DNA from 2 places in the Shewanella sp. 8A genome. Region 2 is predicted to be linked to the other one. Evidence: predicted binding sites of a transcription regulator. Region 2 holds the regulator's gene; the other holds the start of a gene.
What was found. The regulator ArgR, encoded in region 2, controls arginine synthesis, uptake and breakdown. The targets are predictions, from matches to a motif close to ANTGAATANNTATTCANT.
Positions count from the first base shown of each region.

Region 1 (10,443 bases), on a different contig from region 2:
TAATGATTCAGTGTTTGGGGTATGAGGTGTTAATGGGTTCATAATTAGGCGACATCCCTTGGTTGGATTTCTGCTTGTTTGGGGCTGTTTGTAGCCGTTTGTGGAATAGGTTTTGAGGCTTGAGTAGGCATTCGAATGGGCGCTTTGGGCGGCGTTTTCGCCAGCACAATACTGCTCAGAATATCGAGATTTAAGTGTTGCTCATTCCAGCGGCAGAGTTGTAATTCCCCGTTTAAGGTTTCGGTGATCAGGCTACAGTTTTCTACCCAGTCACCATCATTGGCATAGACTATTTGGCGTTTATCCGGCGTACTGTATTGGTTATCTCGAGCGTGAATCGATAGCTCTGGCTGGTGGATATGGCCGCAGATCACGCCGTCCACATCATAGTGCTGGGCATAATTCACTACGGCCTGGCGAAAACGGGCGATAGCGGTCTGCGCCTTGCCAACGCGGGATTTGATATAGCTGGCGAGTGACCAATACGGGTAGCCTAAACGTTCACGCAGACGATGGAGATTGCGGTTGAGGAATAGCAACAAGTCGTAGAGATGATCGCCTAAGATGGCGTAGAAGCGGCCAACGCAAACATCGGCATCGAACTGATCGCCATGCAGCATTAATAGTTTGTGGCCGCCAATCCCCTGATGGATATGTTGGCGAGCAATCTTGATATTCAGTAGTGTCAGTTCGGCATAGGGCTTGATTAACTCATCGTGGTTACCCGGCAGATACATCACCTGAGTGCCGTTTTGTGCCAGTTCAATCAGCTTTTGCAATACCTTATTGTGGCTCTCGGGCCAGTGCAGGCGGCGTTTGAGCGCCCATAAATCCACAATATCGCCGACCAGATACAAGTGTTGACAACGCACGGTATTTAATAGGCTTAACAGATAGTCGGCTTTGCAATCCTTACAACCGAGATGGATATCCGATAGCCAGAGGGCGTTGACTGTGATGGTTTGGTTATTTGCGGCATTGCTGGCGTTGGCAATATGTGGGGTTGAGAAGGAAGTGTCGTAAACACTGGATGGAGCATTGTCGGAAGAGTTGGAAGGAGTGTTACGGGAAGAATTGCGGGGAGTCTTAAGTGCGTCGATAAGCGTGCGATCAAGTCCCCTGTAATTAGCTCCAGTCATCTCATATTCACCCTATGCGGCTGTTGACTGCCTTAGAGATTAGTGACGGGCTTTGACTGAATGATGAAGCTTAAGTGACATGCAGATGACAGCTAGGTGGATTAGGCTGGAGTTAATCCAACAAGATTCCGTTCTGGGTGCATTGACTGTCGATAGATTGAGTTAACTTATTTTTGCCCCAAAGCGATTCAGCACTCCATTTTTGCCCACCACTCTAATTGCATATATGCATGAGTTTTTATTCCGAAATTGGACACCCAGCTTTAATAGCGCGGTAGTAAACCTCCTACTATGCTTTGGTTAAGCATTGAACAAGGAGGTTTGTATGCCGCGCCCTCGTAGAACTCAGATAAGTCTTGAAGACACTCCCTATTACCATTGCTGTAGCCGCGTTGTTCGGCGGGCTTTTTTATGTGGCGATGATAGTTACTCGGGTAAAAACTATGACCATCGCCGTGTTTGGGTCGAGTCATTATTATTTGAACTTGAAGCCGTTTTTGCTATTGATGTGGCAGCATTTGCGGTGATGTCGAATCATCTGCATTTGGTGCTGCGGGTGGATATCGACAGTGCAAATCGTTGGACTGACCGCGAAGTGCTTGAGCTGTGGCATAAGTTGTTTAAAGGCGATGAGTTAACACAAAAGTTCGCCAAAGGTGAGTTAGTTGAAGCGCATGAGGTCAGCAGATTAAAGCATTCAATCGCCCTTTATCGCAGTCGTTTGTGTGATATTTCATGGTTTATGCGCTGTTTGAATGAACCGATTGCAAGGCAAGCAAATCAAGAAGATAACTGCACAGGCAGGTTCTGGGAAGGTCGGTTTAAATCTCAGGCCTTACTGGATGAAGCCGCCGTGTTAGCCTGTATGACTTACGTCGATTTAAATCCGATCAGAGCTCAACTGGCTGATACGCCAGAACAATCCGACCATACCAGTATTCAACTACGCATTCGGGCGGCGTTAAAAGGTGAGCAGCCGAGCAATCTACTACCTTTTATTGGTAATGAGTGCGACAACCAACCCAATGGCATTGCATTTTCCTTAACCGATTACCTTCAATTGGTGGATGATACCGGCCGAATCATTCGCAATGATAAACGTGGATGCATCAGCGAAAGTAGCGCCAAGATACTGAACAGATTAAATATTCCCCATGACAATTGGCTCAAGCTGACAACCGAATTTGGCAAGCTATTTTACGGTCCAGTGGGCACCTTGCAAGAACTGACCGATTACTGCGAACACTTAGAAAAGCGACGACGGCATTTTGCTAAATGCTGCCAGCACTTTAACAGTAAATGACAACTGCTTATATCACTTCAAAAGCCTCATCCAGAACACATCCCAAGCTCTATGGGCCAATTTATTTCGTCTTAAATACCCCATTTTTTAATGAGTTAGCGCAATTTATTGCCTTAGATGCTGTCCCCGCGATTGTTGATTGTCCCTATTTAAACCATTTTAACTTCGGACAAGTTGTAGGCAAACATAAAGTGCATTATGTTATTGATTTATATTGGGTGGCCGGATTTATTTGGAAAACGCGCATGCGCGTTTTTCCAGATGGTGTATTTGGCAGAAAGTTGATAAGTTCTTTGCATACAGATAGTTAACTGTGCGCGTTTTCACTGGTCTAACGAGGTAAACGCGCATGAATAAAATGTTAGCTTAAATCAGTCCTTTACATATGCAAATGGAGATAAAAATGAATTTAGATGTCATCAATCATCTATTAGATAACGAACATTACATCATGGACAAAGCCGCAGAATGTGGTTTAGATGGGAATATTAGCCTGATTATTGCTGAGATATTAAGAGATAATAATGGCGATCTGTCGTCTATTAAGGGAAAGCAAATTTATCACTATGAAAAAGTTATTCTTCCTTTACTTGAAGCTGTTGTTTGTGAAGGCCCAGTTGGCTTTATTGAAGATGATGAAGGTAACTACGAATCATCATGTACTAATGGTGGTTTGGTTGATGATGAGTCTTTGTATCAGTCATATTTAGAAGAAGACTTTAAGTGTCAGATTTGCCGTCATGATGCGGAAAATATGATTTAAAGCTAACAAACGCCTCAAGAGGGACTGTCAACGCGTGGCGTTTCCAGTCCCAATGAGCCGCGGTGGTTTCGGTTGTTGTGTTTGAGTTTAGTGTTATGCGTTGCCAGCCCCTTAGGCGGGCGTTAGTGGTGAATGATGAATAGAGTCCTGCTTTTTATCTTTGCTTTTATTAGCTTGCATGGGAACGCTGAGGAATCTGAGGCTCCAGAGGCTATCTGGATAGAATCAGATGATATGCTGTCTTGCACTCCACGCATGTTAAGCCGTGGCGATGTTCTTCGAGTTAATCTTAGTGGGCACCACGGAAAGGAGCTTGCTTTATATAGGCACGATGAAAACTTATGGCTATTTTTGGTAGTTGGCGCAGCGCCATCAACCATGAAGTCTTTAATGTCTTCTCAACAGTTTGAAAGTGCAAAAGAAATTGAAATAGCCCCAACCACGACTGGGTATCGCTGGGATAACAAAGGTGGTAATGAGACGATATTTTCTAAGCCAGGGAAATATACCCTCTACGTTAGTGAAAACCTGGAAAGTGAGGAAGGCGGCTATAAATGCGAGCTATTTGTGAAAAACCACTAACAAGCAAAGGCAGCATCGCACTGCGGGCTGGACGCGCTAACGCGCGCCGCTGCTTTGGTAGTTATCTCCATAGAAATTTTAATCCGAAACTCAATAATTAGAGTTGGGAATCTAACATGCTTTTGTCCCAAAACATGCTGCGTATTTCTTTTTAAAACTTACAAATTACGCGAATGCCATGGCTCACCAAAAGACAGCACTTAAAGAATTAAACGGCCAAACTTTATCTTTCAACAGTAGTATCCAGAAATTCTAAATGACTTCCTGTAAAACTGAGTTATATGGTGGCGAGTGGAGTTTGTACGACTAACCCACACCCAACGAAGTAATCAAAACAGCCTGTTTGTGTATGAGTTCGTTAATGAATGCATTTATAAGTGATACAAAAAAGGGGAGTCAGTTAAATCTGACTCCCCTTGATATTTAAGGTGATGTTGCGCTTAGAACAGCAAATGAGCCACGCCAGCAATGACTGGCAGAGTCACTAAGGTGCGCAGTACGAACACGACAAAAAGCTCAACAAAATTCACTGGGATCTTACTGCCAATCAGCAGTGCGCCCACTTCGCTCATGTAAATCAGCTGGGTTACTGATAAGGCGGCAATCACAAAGCGGGTCATATCCGATTCGATAGAGCTGGCTAAAATCGACGGAATAAACATATCGGCAAAGCCAACAACGATGGTTTTAGAGGCTTCGGTGGCTTCAGGGATATGCAGCAGTTCCAGTAACGGAATAAACGGCATACCTAAGTAATTGAAGATGGACGTATGCTCGGCGATGATCAGCGCCGTGGTACCAATGGCCATTACTACAGGGAGAATGCCAAATATCATATCGATAACGTTTTTAATACCTTCATTTAAGACGGCTTTGATACCACCAGCACTGGCCGCTTTCTCGAGCGCTTTATCAAAGCCCCAAGAGAGTGCGCCGTGTCCTGCGGGGATCATCTCATCATCAGGTTGACGTGGCGTATCGTCGATATAGTTATCTTTTTTCCACGACAGTGGCGGCAGCTTAGGCACAATCACGGCGGCCGCAAAACCCGCTAAACACACGGTCAGGTAGAAGGGCACAAACATATGCTCTAACTTTACCTGTGAGATCACCACTAAGCTGAAGGTAATTGACACCGCCGAGAAGGTGGTACCGATAACTGCGGCTTCCCTTTGGGTGTAAAAACGCGCTTCGTATTGCTTGCTTGTCAACAGGATCCCAACGCTACCATCACCTAACCAAGAGGCCATACAGTCGATGGCGCTGCGACCTGGCAGGTTAAACACGGGGCGCATCACTTTGGTCAGCAGAGTACCAAATAGCTCTAATAGACCGAAGTTTAATAGCAGTGGCAGCAACATACCAGCGAAGATAAACACCGAGAAGAGTACCGGTAACAGGTCGTTCAGCACTAAGGCACCGGTACTTGAAGAGTTAATCGCTTCGGGGCCAATGCCAAAGTAGGTCAGCACGATAAAGACAGCGCCAACGACACGGGTGGTAAGCCACAGCGGGCTGATGTTGAGTAAACCATTGAGGAAGTGATTGTTCAGCACAAACTTAGGTTTGAGTAACTTTGTCAGCACAGAGGCAAAGGCCATGGCGACAACAATCACAGTCACGATTAAGGTTAATACATCGCTTAACACGCTTTGCAGTGCTTTAGAGATGATTGCGATGGGAATAGTTATCGCATCGTTATAGCTGATAGGGGTCATAAACAGCAGCAGACCGATCAGCGAAGGGACGATAAAGGTGAGTATCGTCTTAATGTTGCGGTTTTTATGTTCAGTAGCCAATGGTGTACACCTTAAAGTACGAGTCGCACAAATAAACTTGAATCAATGCTCTCTCAAAACCGCATTCTTTGCTGGGGTGAGGTGCATTTTCATTCAACTCAAAATCGAGAAGGGGGAAGATTACTCGCTTAGCGCCGCCATGTAAAACGATTCGGAAATTTGTTTGAGATAAGCAGCAAAATAGCATAGTTATTTGGGCGATTTCTAATGAATGATTTGGGTGCGAAATTACGTTTCGATGCAGTTTATTTTAATTGAATCAAGTGATTACATTGTTATGTTGCGAATTGTTTATTGAGTTGTTTTGCTCTTGGGGTTATTGGTTTTTTTGTGATATTTTGTTCAAAATTTTCTCAATGGATCTTCACTAAATACACTTTTAGATGCTTTTTTGTCCATGAATCGTATCGGGGCTTCAGTTGTTGCTAACTTAATGTGAGCGAACTAACACTGGTGGCAATGATGGGTTAACCTTTTGGGACGATACAGCGATAATTGAATTTATTGTGATTATTTATTCATTTTTAACTTTGGATTTGCATATATTTTATTGAAAAATGACTAAATTCGGAGTGTTTTTGCGATGACTAAAAAATCGCGAATAGTGATGAAATAAAATATTACGCTAAAGAGGATAGGGGCCGCTTTAATTCTTTGTAATTCCATGTAAGTTAGTACTACTTTGGTTTGGCTAAATTATCCATGACTGTTATAAAAATGAATATGGCGACAAGGGGCTCGGCACTTGCCACTAAGTTTGGTTTTCTTGGTATTTTTGGATTGATGCTGGGGATCTGTGTGGCGGTATTCGGATTTGATTATTCTGAAACACGCTCCTTCAATTTTTTAAATCATACACTGAGTGAATTGGGTACCTATGGCCATTCTAGCTTTGCAGTGGTACTCAATGGCGGTTTATTTTTTGGCAGTTTAAGCGTTGTTTTTTATTGTCTTTCCTCACTACAGACTGTAAGCGGGTTTTGGGGGTATCCTTTCTTTTGCTCTCTAGCACTGACGTTTTTAGCCTTGGCCTGTGTTGGGCTATTTCCGGTCAATGTGTATCACTTGCATATCCTCGCACTTAAATGGTTTTTCTACTTTGGCAGCTTAAGTGCAATTTGTTATCTACTATGGGTGGGATTCGGCTCGCAGCACCGTCAGCGCTTGACGATATTATTAGCGCTGTTGGTATTGCTCAGTATGATGACTTTTCTCTATGTGCCGCTGTTAGCATTGGGCTTAACGGAAGGAGACAGACCTTTCTATCAAGAAATGATACTGCAATTGCCAAGGCCCGATTTATGGTGGCCTGCATTGCTGGAATGGATTGGGCTTGGGAGTCTATTAAGTTGGACGGTGGCGCTGCTATTAACGCCACCATCATGTCTCCCCACATTCTGCCAGGAGCCAACGCTTGAGTGAAGTAGGCTATGTCTTTTATCTGACGAAGGATTTTAGCCCTGCTTCGCCAAACCAGTAACCGTTACAGTGCTCATCGCTAAGAGGAAACTGAGCGTCCGTTGCCTCGCTAGTTAATGCCTCGAACAGCGCATCGGCCTGAGTGATACAGGCTACGCTGCTGGGCGAAACCCGAAACACATCTACGCCAACCTTTATCATTTCATTGATTTCACTGCGTAAATCGACACAGCTGGCCGACTGGGTTTGAATGCCATTTAACCTCAGCAAAGGTTGAGCTTCTTGGGTTTGTGCTAGTAAACCCTTGCTGTATTGGCGGCAAACGGTTTCGCAGCTGTCCTTCGACAAATGTTGATGCCTAGCGGTAAAGCAGCGCGCCGAGTGGGCGAGCGGCAAGTAGCCATGGCCGAGCACTTCGACTTCGAATACGGGCTTTTGCGCGACCACTTGGCTCAGCCAAGCCTTCGACAGTTCTACTGGCATCACAAAGCGCTGCATACCAAAGCGCTGCAAAATATCTAGACTAGCGCGATTATAGTTGTTGATGCTGGCGCCGCAGACAAAGGGCAGCTTGTGCTCCTTGGCGAGATACACGGCCGCCATGTCGTTGGCCTCAATGCTAAATTCGCCATTATCGACCTGACGTTTAAGCTCTGTGTATTCCGAGGGCGCTTCGATAAGGGCGAGTGTCGACAGCACTACCTCTTTACCCGCAGATTTCAGCATTTTGGCCAGTTCGAGATAGTCACCAAATTTGAGTTCGCGTCGACGGCTACAGACGGCTTCACCCAAATAAACTAACGGGATCTGACTATTGGCCACCTGCTGGTAAAAGTCGATGACCTGTTGTTTTTCCCAGCAATAGAGCAGTGGGCCGAGGGAAATTTTCATAATCGTTTCTTCTTCGTGGTTATCGCTAGGGCTACTGCCAGTCACGCTCGTAGGCGCCTAAGGTAGTAATTTGGCCTTCGGAGACTTTAGCGAGGGCTTGCTCCCAATGGGCCTGCGTCTGGAATTTATCTGGTTGATGAAGATAGGTATCAATCGCTTGACGCCAAACCTTAGTCACCTGTTCTACATAGGCAGGGCTGCGCTGACGCCCCTCAATCTTAAGTGACACTATGCCCGCTTTGGCAAGCTCAGGCAGCAAGCTAAGGGTATTTAAGCTGGTGGGAGACTCGAGCAGATATTGCGGTTTATCATCGTCTTGGGTGAGATAACGGCCTTTACAGACCACAGGGTAGCCCATTTGTTCATCGAGCCCTGATTTATCAATCAAGACTTCGTTGAGGCGGGTCAATCTGTCTTTGCCCTGTTCTTGCCAGCGCACGTGTTTCGCTGGCGAGCAAGAGCCACCAGTGTTTGGTGATTGACCGGTAACATAGGAGGATAAGTGGCAGCGGCCTTCGGCCATAATGCACAGACTGCCAAAGGCAAAGACCTCTAAATCGACAGGGCTGACCTTGGCTAAGTCACGTACTTGTTTCATCGACAGCACTCTGGGTAATACCACCCGCGCGATATTAAAAGCCTCTTTATAAAAGCTCAGTGCGCCCAAGTTGGTGGCGCTGGCCTGTACCGATAAATGCAGCGGAATATGCGGATATTGCCTGTGGGCATAGTCGAGCAGCGACAGATCGGCAACGATTAAGGCATCAACGCCAATACTGGCCGCCAAGTCGATAGCTTGATACCAACGGTGCTCTTCATTTGGCTTAGGAAAGGTATTTAAGGTGAGGAAGATTTTCTTGCCCCGCTGATGGGTGAGCTCGGCGGCTTCCTGTAATTTTGCAGGGGTGAAGTTTAAGCCCGCGAATGAACGTGCATTGGTATCATCCTTTAACCCAAGGTAGACAGCATCGGCTCCGGCCTGCAGCGCCGACTTTAGCGAGGCTAGGTTTCCTGCTGGACACAACAACTCCATAATGGTGCTCCCGATAAAATAACAGGGGCAGAGTGTAGGGAAGATTGAATGGCGGTGAATTGATTTAAAACAGGTTTAAGATCATAAAATCTCGGTAAACTGGGAGATATAGTGTTTTTTATCCTTAGGTAACTGCTTATGTCCGCTGTTTTTTCAGCTAATCTTGCTAAACAATTGTTAGAACTCACCCCAAAACTGATCCGTTTGCCACTCTCCAAAGTGCCCTTTAGCCTCAAGGCCAAGGTACTTAGCCAACTCCTAACGCAGCTACTGGCACCGCAGGCCGAAGATGGCGAGTTAGATTTTTTGGCAGGTAAGTGGGTTGCGATTCGAGTTGAAGATCTAAATCTGCATTTTGAAGTGAGTTTCGATGGCCGTTGGCAGGTGCGTGAACTGACCGATGCCCAAGTGACATTTAGTGCCAAGTCTGCGGAATTATTGTTAGTTGCGGCGGCGAAAGAAGACCCAGACACGTTGTTTTTCCAACGTAAACTCAGCATCGAGGGCGATACCGAGTTAGGGCTTGAGGTGAAAAATCTGCTGCTCAGTATCGAATTTGCCAGCTTACCTGCGCCGATCCGCTTAAGCGTTGAAAAGCTGGCCGATGCCATTGTGCGTTTGCAGCTTGAGGCAAAACCGACGGTGATTTTAGCTAAATCACCAAGCTTAAGCTGATGCGAACGTGGTTGTAATCAACCGATAAACAAAGCCCCGCTGACATTGCGGGGCTTTTGGTTAAGTTTAAACGGCTGACGCTCACTCAAATTTTTTGCGTGAGAATGGCAAATTTGACCAACAGCTCGTCGTGGGACTCGACGCGGTTAGGGTCTGGGTCAATACAATCAATCGGACAGACGGAGACGCAGGTCGGCTTATCGTAGTGGCCTACGCATTCGGTGCAGCGGTCTGGGTCGATTTCATAGATTTCTTCCCCCATGGTGATGGCCTGATTTGGGCATTCAGGTTCACACATGTCGCAATTGATGCAGCTGTCGTCGATCAGTAATGCCATGCCTTAGCCTGCTTCGTGTGGGTTACGGGTATCCTGACCTTGAGGCAGGTTACGCAGTAAAATGCCGTGGTTCAGATCAACCTCTTTCGGCACGGGCAAGTAAACGGTATGGCCCGAACCTAATCCCGCTTCAACCGCTTCGGCTTTGCGGTTTTCGAGTTGTTCGATAGTGAGGCTGATATTGCCCTGCGGCGTCATTAATTCAACACTATCACCGACAGAGAATTTGTTCTTCACTTCGATTTCGGCAAGGCCAGCCAGATTGCGTTTACCTGTTAATTCACCGACAAATTGTTGGGTATCGCTGACCGAGTAGCCATAGTCGTAGTTTTGGTATTCATCATGCACGTGGCGACGTAAGAAGCCTTCGGTATAACCGCGGTGCGCTAAGCCTTCGAGTTGGTTCATCAAGCTGCGATCGAAGCTCTTGCCTGAGGCGGCATCGTCGATGGCCTGACGGTATAGCTGTGCGGTACGGGCCACATAGTAGAAAGACTTAGTA
Region 1 is NZ_JAMDJP010000013.1:23,359-33,801, reverse strand. Features, by position in the region: gene M0413_RS11820 (UDP-2,3-diacylglucosamine diphosphatase) at 45-1,139, opposite strand; gene M0413_RS11815 (transposase) at 1,465-2,442, shown strand; gene M0413_RS11810 (hypothetical protein) at 2,439-2,753, shown strand; gene M0413_RS11805 (hypothetical protein) at 2,846-3,205, shown strand; gene M0413_RS11800 (hypothetical protein) at 3,338-3,787, shown strand; gene M0413_RS11795 (YjiH family protein) at 4,228-5,586, opposite strand; gene M0413_RS11790 (DUF998 domain-containing protein) at 6,289-7,008, shown strand; gene M0413_RS11785 (U32 family peptidase) at 7,024-7,896, opposite strand; gene ubiU (ubiquinone anaerobic biosynthesis protein UbiU) at 7,928-8,929, opposite strand; gene ubiT (ubiquinone anaerobic biosynthesis accessory factor UbiT) at 9,068-9,604, shown strand; gene M0413_RS11770 (YfhL family 4Fe-4S dicluster ferredoxin) at 9,690-9,941, opposite strand; gene trhP (prephenate-dependent tRNA uridine(34) hydroxylase TrhP) at 9,945-10,443, opposite strand, start outside.
Region 1: M0413_RS11795 (YjiH family protein) is a predicted target of ArgR. The motif match lies at 5,667-5,684, and genes of this name have one in related genera.

Region 2 (10,443 bases):
GCCAACTGCCTAAATAGCGAGACTCAAGATTAAGAACCCCTGTTTAGAGAACAAAGTTTAAAGCATAAAAAAACGGAGCCATTCGGCTCCGTTTTCTCATAATTCAGAAGAATTACTTAACGAAATCAACGCCTAGTTTGATATCGCCTTTCAGCGTATCTAACATAGAATCACGGGCGTTAGCTTCGAATGCGCTCACTTCACCGTAAGGCAGTACTTTTTCGATACCGTTTTTGCCTAACAATACTGGTTGAGCGAAGAATTCAGCGTGTTCGCTGCCGCCGTCAACGTAAGCACATTCAACGATGTTAGCTTCGCCTTGCAGACCACGAACCAGAGACATACCGAAACGGCATGCCGCTTGACCCATAGACAGGGTCGCGCTGCCGCCACCGGCTTTAGCTTCAACCACTTCAGTACCCGCGTTTTGGATACGTTTAGTTAAAGAAGCCACTTCTTCATCAGAGAAAGTCACGCCTTCAACTTGAGACAGTAATGGCAGAATAGTCACGCCACTGTGGCCGCCGATCACGTTGATTTTAACGTCAGCAACGTTTAAGCCTTTTAATTCAGCGATGAAAGTCTCAGAACGGATAACGTCCAGAGTGGTCACGCCGAATAAACGGTTCTTATCGTAAACACCTGCTTTTTTCAGCACTTCAGCAGCAATAGCAACTGTAGTGTTTACTGGGTTAGTGATAATACCCACGAGCGCTTTAGGGCAAGTAACAGCCACTTTCTCGATCAGGTTGCGAACGATACCTGCGTTGATATTGAACAGATCTGAACGATCCATACCAGGCTTACGTGCAACACCAGCAGAGATAAGCACAACGTCAGCACCCACGAGGGCAGGCGTTGGATCTTCACCAGCAAAACCTTTGATTTCAACCGCAGTTGGGATATGGCTCAAGTCAACCGCAACACCCGGAGTTACCGGTGCGATATCGTATAGAGACAGTTGAGAACCCGCAGGTAATTGAGTTTTTAACAGTAGGGCAAGAGCCTGGCCGATACCACCAGCAGCACCAAGTACAGCAACTTTCATAGTTATCTCCGTTATTTCTCGGATATTGTGACATGGATCTAATTTGCGTTGGCGTCACATTACTGGAATGTCACGCTAATTTCAATTATCCCTTAGTCGTTGATTCAAAGATTTACTAAAACAGCGCGTTGCAATGTTGAATATTTACTCTAGTTCAACAAATACATTTATAAATGAATTAGCATAAAGTGAGCTAATTGCATTTTTATTCAGTCATTGTGGTTATTTGTTGACAGTTTAACCAAAACTATTCAGAATAAGCCTGTTTTTTTGAATAAAGAATAAGACTATGCAAACGACCAAGAATCAGGATGACCTTGTTAGAATTTTTAAGGCGATTTTAAAAGAGGAGCGCTTTGGCTCCCAGAGTGAAATCGTCACCGCCTTGCAAGCAGAAGGCTTTACTAATATAAACCAATCTAAAGTGTCTCGTATGCTCAGCAAGTTCGGTGCCGTGCGCACTCGCAACGCTAAGCAGGAGATGGTTTATTGCTTACCTGCCGAATTAGGCGTGCCCACTGCGGGCAGCCCGTTAAAGAATTTAGTACTCGATGTTGACCATAACCAAGCGATGATTGTTGTCCGCACTAGCCCAGGCGCCGCACAATTAATTGCTCGTTTGTTAGACTCCATCGGTAAACCTGAAGGGATTTTGGGAACCATTGCGGGTGACGATACGATCTTTATTTGTCCATCTAGCATTCAAGATATCGCCGATACCTTGGAAACCATCAAATCTTTATTCAACTACGCAGAATAAAAAAACAGGTCAGCTTGCTGACCTGTTCTATTTCCACTGTACGCTTTTCAGTCCAGGATTAGCCTAATTTCAGGGCTTGTGTCCCGCTTACGTTACAGTATTTAGCCGAAACTCCTCAGCCTTAGTAAGCCACACTGATCCTTTGATTGGGATGCGCCGCTTTTTCTGCTTCATCGAGCATGGCTTTGGCGTAATCACTCACCGAAATCCGGCTACGGCCATTTGCATCGGTAAAGAAGCTATCGCCACCTAAACGGTAAGAGCCTTCGCTTGCACCAGGGTAGATCTCTGCCGCTGGGCTGACAAAAGTCCAGTTAACAGTGGTGTTGGCGGCGCGAAATGCCTTTAATGCTTCACCTTGAGCCAGAGCTTCATCCTTATAAGCGGGCGGGAAATCTGGGCTTGAAACCAAGGTTACTCCCGGTGCCACTTCTAGACTACCAGCCCCACCGACCCACAATAAACGTGGCACTTTAGCCTGTGGCAATACGGCTAATAGATTATTAACTGTTTTCGCCACTAAGCCGTGATTCTGCTCGGCGCGGCCGCCCACTGAAGCAATTAACACATCCACGCCTGCAAAGGTTTCAGCGGTTAATGGCTGAGTCAGGTCAACACTACGCACTTCTGCCGCCGTTTCACCAAGCTTGCTTGGGTCACGCACTAAGGCAACGACGTCATGACCACGGCTTAAGGCTTCATTTAAAATGGTTCCGCCAATCCAACCTGATGCACCTAATACTGCAATTTTCATTTGATAAGTCTCACTGCTGATTTAAATTGAGACCAGTTTACTTGCGATACTTAGCGTGATAAATATCGATAAATGAGCAGGATTGTTTCAAACTGAGATACTAATGGGTGTAATTATATATGGATAAAATCGCCGCCATGCGTAGCTTTATCGAAGTGGCCAACTGTGGCAGCTTTACTAAGGCCGCAGAACACCTCGATCTCAGTCGTTTACAGGTTTCTCGCCATATTCAAGAAATTGAGCAGTGGCTCAGTTTACGCCTGCTACACCGCACCACCCGCAGCGTTAGCCTGACCTTACAGGGTGAAGAAGCCCTGCAATATTGTCAGCGGGTGCTGAGCGAAGTCGCCGCAATGGAAAGCCGCGCCCATAGTCATAACACTGAATTAGTCGGCAGTATTCGTATTGCCACACCCGTCGGACTTGGGCAGCACAGTCTGTTTGATGTGGTCGATCGCTTTATAAAATTGCATCCTAAGGTCAATATTCAGCTGTTAATGTCGGACAGTTTTGCCCAGTTGGTGGATGAGCGGGTGGACGTAGCACTGCGCTATACCGAGCAGCCAGATGAGAATCTAATCGCCCGTAAACTGATGAGCATTGATGCCGTTTTATGTGCTGCGCCCAGTTACTTGGCTCAAGCCGAGCCGTTAACCCTCCCTAACGATCTGCTCAGCCATAATTGCCTTATCCATAGTTCGCAGCAACATTGGCAGCTACTCAAGGAGCAACAGAGTGAGCTGATTAAACCTATGGGGAATCTGATGGCCAATGAAATGGGAGTGCTGGTCAGCGCCGCGTTGCGCGGGCATGGGATTGCCTACTTGCCCTGTGACTTAGCTAATCAATATCTGGCCAGCGGTCAACTGCAAGAAGTGCTCCCCGAATACACGGCGCCAGGCCAAACCCTCTGGGCCGTGTACTTATCTCGCAGCTACCAACAAGCGCTAGTGCGCGCCTTTATCGATTTTACCGCTCAGCAATGGCAGCTCGATATCAATAAGTGGACAGCGGCGAGCTAAGCCCACAAACAAAAACGCACTGAGGTTTTAAGGCTCAGTGCGTTTAGTCGCGATTTGCTAAGGGTTAATTATCGAATTGCATCAAAAAATCTAAGCTTGGGGCGAAGAAAGAAGAACCCGTCAATGCGCTGGTGAAGTGCATCAAGTGATCGTGATTACCCGCACCATCGCCAAACACCATGCTATGGAGCATCTTCTCGAAGTGATCCGGTGTGCGGCAGGTTGAAATAAACATCAAACCTTGTTCTTTGAGCGAGCCGTAAGGCATGCTCTGGCGCAAAATCTCGATGGACTTGCCGTTTTCATCCTTGAGGTTTACCCGCTTGATATGGCTGGTTAATGGCTTATCTTCCGACTCGTATTCGATGTTGTCTTGCTTGGTACGACCGATAATATCTTCTTGCTTTTTAAGCGGTAATCTATGCCACTTACTCAAGTTGTGGGCGTACTTTTGTACGTGAATATAGCTGCCGCCCTTAAATTCAGGGTCTTCATCCCCAACCAAGGCGACCTCTTGGCGATGACGCCCTTTCGGGTTTTCGGTGCCATCCACAAAGCCCGTTAAGTCGCGACTATCCATAAATCTAAAGCCGCGCTCTTCTTCCACTAGCTCGACTAAGTCTTCGAACATTTGGCTGATTTCGTTGGCGACTAAATGCAAAATGTCGTAACGATCGCAACGAAGATGCACAAACAGATCGTATTCGATAGCAGGCGCCTCGCGGTTACCCGCCTGCATCGCCGGGAAAGGCTTAAGCATTTCTGGGCGAGCATCGGGATAGAGACTGTCCCAATAGTTGGCGCCTATGGCCACAAAACCATTGAATGCACTGTCGGAATACTGATCCGTCAACTCATAAATATACTGCGCAACGTTGGCAATACAGGGACGCAATTGCGATTCAACGTTATCGTTGTCGCTCGCATTAAACATCAAATAGACGCTATGTAAGTTTCCCTCTGCACACACACCTAACTGTTCACGCGGCATATTTTGAATATCCATCTGGTTATCACCCTGTTGTCGATTCATTTTCGGCAATATTATCCGCAACTTTACCTGAAAATGACATTAAGTAACGCACAGTTTGTCCGTCTTTGTGATGTAAAGGCCTTTTGAGGCTGAAATATAAAAATTGACGAGGCTATTACGCCTCGTCAATGTTGACTATTCTGCATTCGCTTCAGTAGAGCAAAACGAGTGATGCGTTAATATCCTGCGGCATAACCATCCTTTCGGCTTTCTGATGCACCGCGGTAAACGCCAGTTTCAGCATTAAAGCCAATGGCTTGATAGCCACCGAAATCACCGAGAACATCGCGAAGCACATGGCCTTTCTTCATCAGCTCACGGCGAGTTTCAACGGGGAAGCCTGATTCAAGGCTCACATAGCCACCGTCATTCATTATCTCCCCCGTAGGCTCAGTCGAACCTGAGTGTAAAATTCTGGGGGCATCACCCGCTTCTTGCAAGTTCATTTTAAAATCAATCAGATTGATAATAATCTGCGCATGCATTTGCGGCTGTGTTGCGCCGCCCATCACCCCAAAACTGAGCCAAGGTTTACCGTCTTTGGTCACAAAGGCGGGAATAATGGTATGGAAGGGCCGCTTACCCGGCGCATAGGTGTTAAATCGACCTTCGGTGAGATCGAACATCTGCCCGCGATCTTGCAGCACAAAGCCGAGATCCGGCGGCGTCATACCTGAGCCCATGCCGCGGTAGTTACTCTGGATCAGCGACACCATGTTGCCGTCTTTATCCGCGGTAGTGAGGTACACAGTATCCCCATGTTGCAGCGCAGGATTGCCCGCATCGACACTCTTAGCCGCCTTGTTTAAATCAATTAACTTGGCGCGATCGTAATTATATTGCTGCGAGATCAACTCTTTTACAGGCACTTTGTTAAAGGCCATATCGGCATAGAATTTCGCGCGATCGGCAAAGGCGAGTTTTTTGGCCTCTACAAATAAGTGCACATATTCGGGACTATTAAAGCCCATGGCGGCGACATCGAAGGGTTCCATAGTTTTTAAGATCTGTAGCGCGGCAATCCCCTGACCATTTGGCGGTAGCTCCCACACATCGTAACCACGGTAATTGACCGATACGGGTTCAATCCAGTCACTGGTATGGCTGGCTAAGTCTTCATAACTTAAATAGCCCCCTTGAGCCTTGATGTACTTATCAATACTTTTGGCAATGTCCCCCTTGTAAAAGGCATCGCGGCCGCCTTTAGCAATTTTCTCATAGGTGTTTGCCAGTGCAGGATTTTTGAAGATTTCGCCCACCGCAGGCATCTTGCCATTGGGCATATAGGTTTCTTTAAAACCGGGGAATTGAGCGAGCTTTTTACCGCTGCCCTCAAGGTAATAGGCAATCAACTCGGAGACAGGGAAACCTTCGCGGGCATAACGAATCGCTGGGGCTAAATTATCGGCCATTGGTAACTTGCCGAACTTATCGTGCAGTTCGAACCATCCATCCACCGCACCAGGAACGGATACGGGTAGCGGCCCCAAAGGAGGCAAGTAATCTAATCCGAGGGATTTTAGCTTCTCTAGCGTTAAGGATTTGGGGCTGCGACCAGAGGCATTAAGGCCATAGAGCTTTTTATCTTTAGCACTCCAGACGATGGCAAATAAATCACCACCAACACCCGAGCCAGTCGGCTCGACTAAGCCCAGCATGGCATTCGCTGCAATGGCTGCATCCACAGCGCTGCCGCCCTGTTTTAATACATCAATCGCGACCTGTGTCGCCAGCGGTTGACTGGTCGCCGCCATTCCGTGGGTGGCATACACTTCTGAGCGCGTCGCAAAGGCTTTACCCGTGATCCTATCCATGGCTAACACTCCCGATGACGACATTGCTGTCGCCACTGTGACTAAGGTACAAATTGATTTTATTGTTTTTATCATAATTCCTCCCACTCTGGAGGAATTAAGGTAACAAGGAAGGCTGAAAATATCAGCAATCTAGGTGTTTTTTACCCAAGTTAAACGTAAGCAAAAATGTCATGCTTTCTGCTGAGACACTGGCATATCGAGTTCGGCCTAGGCATTAAGACTCAAATAGCACTAGGGAATGTGGCTCAGTATTTAAGCCCACTCGCTGACCAACATTGAACTGCATAATTTGGCTACGCACTTCAACATAATGGGCGTGGGATGCCGCCTCGACTTTTACCCAATAATGGCAAAATGCGCCGAGGAAGCGCCGCTCGGTAATTGTCCCTACGCCCGCATCATCGGCACTGAGCGCCAATTGCTGTGGCCGCAAAAACACTTGGCCATTAAATGCATTAGACTTTGACAAGGGCGTGAGGCTTCGCAGCTCACCAATAGGAGTGACAACACGGTGGCCATCAACGACCTCGGCGGGTAAATAGTTGCCACTTCCCAGAAAATCAGCCACATAGCGGCTATTTGGTGCGGCATATAAGTCTTCCGCTCGGCCATGTTGTACTATCACACCTTGATTAAAAATGGCCAAGGTATCGGCAAACACAAAGGCCTCATCTTTGCTATGGGTAACAAAAACCGCACTAACATTACGCTGCTTTAGAATGCTGCGGATCTCCGCCATCATGCTGTGGCGCACCTGTGCATCGATATTCGAAAAAGGCTCGTCGAGTAACAGTAATTGCGGCTCATAGGCTAATGCGCGGGCAATCGACACCCGCTGCTGCTGACCACCTGACAACTCATGGGGATAACGCTTGGCTAAGCCTTCAAGTTTTACTAGGGCGAGCATGTCATCTAACCGCGCCTTGCGCTGCGCTGGCGTTAATTTTGCCACACCAAAGAGAATATTCTCGGCGACGGTCAAATGGGGGAACAAAGCATAGTCTTGGAAAATCATCCCTATGCCCCGTTGCTCACTCGGCACAAATTGCCCTGCGCCGCTGACCGTCTTGCCATTGATTTGGATCTCACCTTGGCTAATCGCCTGCAATCCTGCCACCGCCCTCAGCAAGGTGGTTTTGCCGCAGCCACTTGGGCCGAGCAGCGCAAGGATTTCCCCTTGTGCCAGGGTTAAATCTAAGCCTTTGAGTACCTGTTGGCCCTGATAATCGCTATGAACTTGATGAAGATTGAGCGTACTGGTCATCGGCTATCTTGCTCCAAAGAACGGTTTAAATAAATCAGCGGGACTAAACCCACGAGCACAATCACAATGGCTGGCAAGGCGCCATATTCAAGCTTTTCGTCTGAGACAAACTGGAATACATAGGTCGCAAGATTCTCAAACCCTATGGGACGCAGCAACAATGCCGCCGGTAATTCTTTCATGCTTTCGATAAACACCAGCAGCGCCCCGGCAAATAACCCCTTAGTGAGCAGCGGCAGATGCACTCTTTGGAGCAAACGTCGAGGGCTTTGCCCAAGAGTTAGACTGACCATATCCAGTGAGGGCGAGATGCGTTTATAGCTAGTCTCAACACTGCCAATCGCAATGGCCACAAAGCGCACACAAAAAGCAAAAACCAGCGCAACCGTACTGCCAGTGAGCAGCAGCCCAGGGCCTGCCATGCCCAACCAATCGGCGACGTCGTTAATCGCAAAGTCCAGCAGGGTTAATGGCACCAATACACCAATGGCAAGTACCGTACCGGGTAAAGCATAGCCAGTTGAAGCCAAGCGCGATGGCAGCGCATCGCTCAATCTTGGGCTCACACGGCGAATAAACATCAATATCAATGCAATCGCGCAGCACACTAGGCTAGTAATGAGCGCGAGGCTCAAGCTATTCACGCTCAATTGCCAGAAAATCGAATCCCAGCTCTGCTCAAAATAACCGATAGCGTAGGAGAGTAAAATGCCGCTTGGCAGCACAAAGGCCAGCAGTAACAAGGTGATGCAATAACCGAGGGCAAACAGGGTTTGCATTGGTGAGAGCCGATATAAATCGCTCACTTGAATGCGGGACTGTTTTTGGAATAACTGCTGCTTACGGCGGGCAAAACGCTCAACGCCAATCAAGCTAAACACCACCAGCAGGATAATGGCCGACAGCTTTGCCGCGGCGGTTAAATTGCCATAGCCCAACCAAGTGTCATATACGGCTGTCGTTAAGGTTGGCACGGCAAAATAGTTAACCGTTGCAAAATCCGCTGCGGTTTCCATCGCCACTAATGCCACACCCACGGCCAAGGAGGGCCTTGCCATTGGCAAAGATAAACGCCAAAAACTCTGCCACGGCGAGCAGCCCATGATCCTTGATGCATGCGCCAAGCTTAAGGATTGCTCCATAAACGCGGTACGCGCTAACAGATAAATATAGGGAAATAACACCAGCGATAACACACACGCTGCACCACCTAAGGTGCGAATATCAGGGAAAAAGTAATCCTGCGGAGAGCTCCAACCAAAGAGCGCGCGCAAACTCCTTTGTACTGGGCCGGCGTAATCAAATAAATCCGTATACACGTAGGCAACAATGTAGGCTGGCATGGCTAAGGGCAATAACAAAGCCCATTGCAAATACCGTCTACCGACAAATTCACAGCGCGCCATTAACCAAGCGCAGGGCAACGCTAGCAAGAGTGAGCCAGTACTCACCCACAGGATCAACCATAAGCTATTAGTGATGTATGTCGGTAATACAGTAGAAAGTAGATGACCAAAAACGGCCTCATCGGGCTGAGCCGCTTGAAGAAGTAACGCAACGAGGGGTAACACCAGTAGCACAGCTATGGCATAACCAGTAAGCGACCAGCTTCTGGCTAATCCTAAAATCATGTGGCTCCTTTAAACAAGTGCGCCAATTAATGGCGCACTTATCGATTTAACTGCCTAACTAGAGGTCAAACTGAACTTCATCTAACAATTTCACTGCTGCTTGGTGATATTCCGCCAGCTTGAAAATCGGCAACTTATCAGATTTAAACTCGCCCCAAGAGGCCACTAAGGTTGAAGGTGCAACATCGGCTTTTACTGGATATTCCATATTCACTTCGGCATAGGCTTTTTGCGCCACATCGCCAGAGAGGAATTCCATCAACTTGATAGCATTGTCTTTATTCGGCGCGTAGCGAGTGAGTACCATACCTGAAACGTTGACATGGGCACCGCGGTCAGCCTGATTAGGGAAATTAATCACCACGGCTTCAGCCCAGCTCTTTTGCTCCGGATCTTGCAGCATATTGCCATAGTAGTAGCTGTTACCAATCGCGATATCACATAAGCCTTCTTTTACCGCTTGAACCTGTCCGCGATCGTTACCTTGAGGCTTGCGGGCTAAGTTAGTTTTCACGCCCTGTAGCCACGTTTTCGTGTCCGCCTCACCGTGATGAGCAATCATCGAAGCCACCAAGGCGATGTTGTAAGGATGCTTACCGCTGCGAGTACAAATCTTACCTTTGTATTTAGGATCGGCGAGATCCTCATAGCGAATCGCTTGTGGGCCTAAGCGATCTTTTGCCGTATAGAGGTTTCGAACACGCATCGTCAAGGCATACCATTGCCCATCCGGATCACGGTATTGCGCTGGAATATTGCTATTGAGCTGCTCACTTTTCACGGGAGAAGTCAGATCTTTTTCGACTAATTCGACCAAACGAGAAAAATCTGAAGTTAACACTAGATCGGCGGGCGATAAGCGACCTTCACGGGCGATACGTTCGGCAATCCCGTCTTTGGCAAACACCACATTCACGCCAATGCCTGTTTCTTCAGTAAAGCGCTTCAAGATGGGCTCAATCAAAAACGCTTGACGATAGGAATAAACCGTTAATTTTTCATCCGCATGTGCAGACTGTGCAACCGATATTAACCCAATTAAAGCGGCACAAGTTACCCATTTCATTCGCGATTTCTCCTCAAAATGATGACGTCAAACGTGAGTCGTTCTTAG
Region 2 is NZ_JAMDJP010000015.1:42,544-52,986, reverse strand. Features, by position in the region: gene M0413_RS13085 (thiol-disulfide oxidoreductase DCC family protein) at 1-17, shown strand, start outside; gene mdh (malate dehydrogenase) at 113-1,048, opposite strand; gene argR (transcriptional regulator ArgR) at 1,338-1,808, shown strand; gene M0413_RS13070 (NAD(P)-dependent oxidoreductase) at 1,930-2,562, opposite strand; gene M0413_RS13065 (LysR family transcriptional regulator) at 2,682-3,584, shown strand; gene M0413_RS13060 (Dyp-type peroxidase) at 3,649-4,590, opposite strand; gene ggt (gamma-glutamyltransferase) at 4,794-6,506, opposite strand; gene M0413_RS13050 (ABC transporter ATP-binding protein) at 6,649-7,698, opposite strand; gene M0413_RS13045 (ABC transporter permease) at 7,695-9,329, opposite strand; gene M0413_RS13040 (Fe(3+) ABC transporter substrate-binding protein) at 9,388-10,395, opposite strand.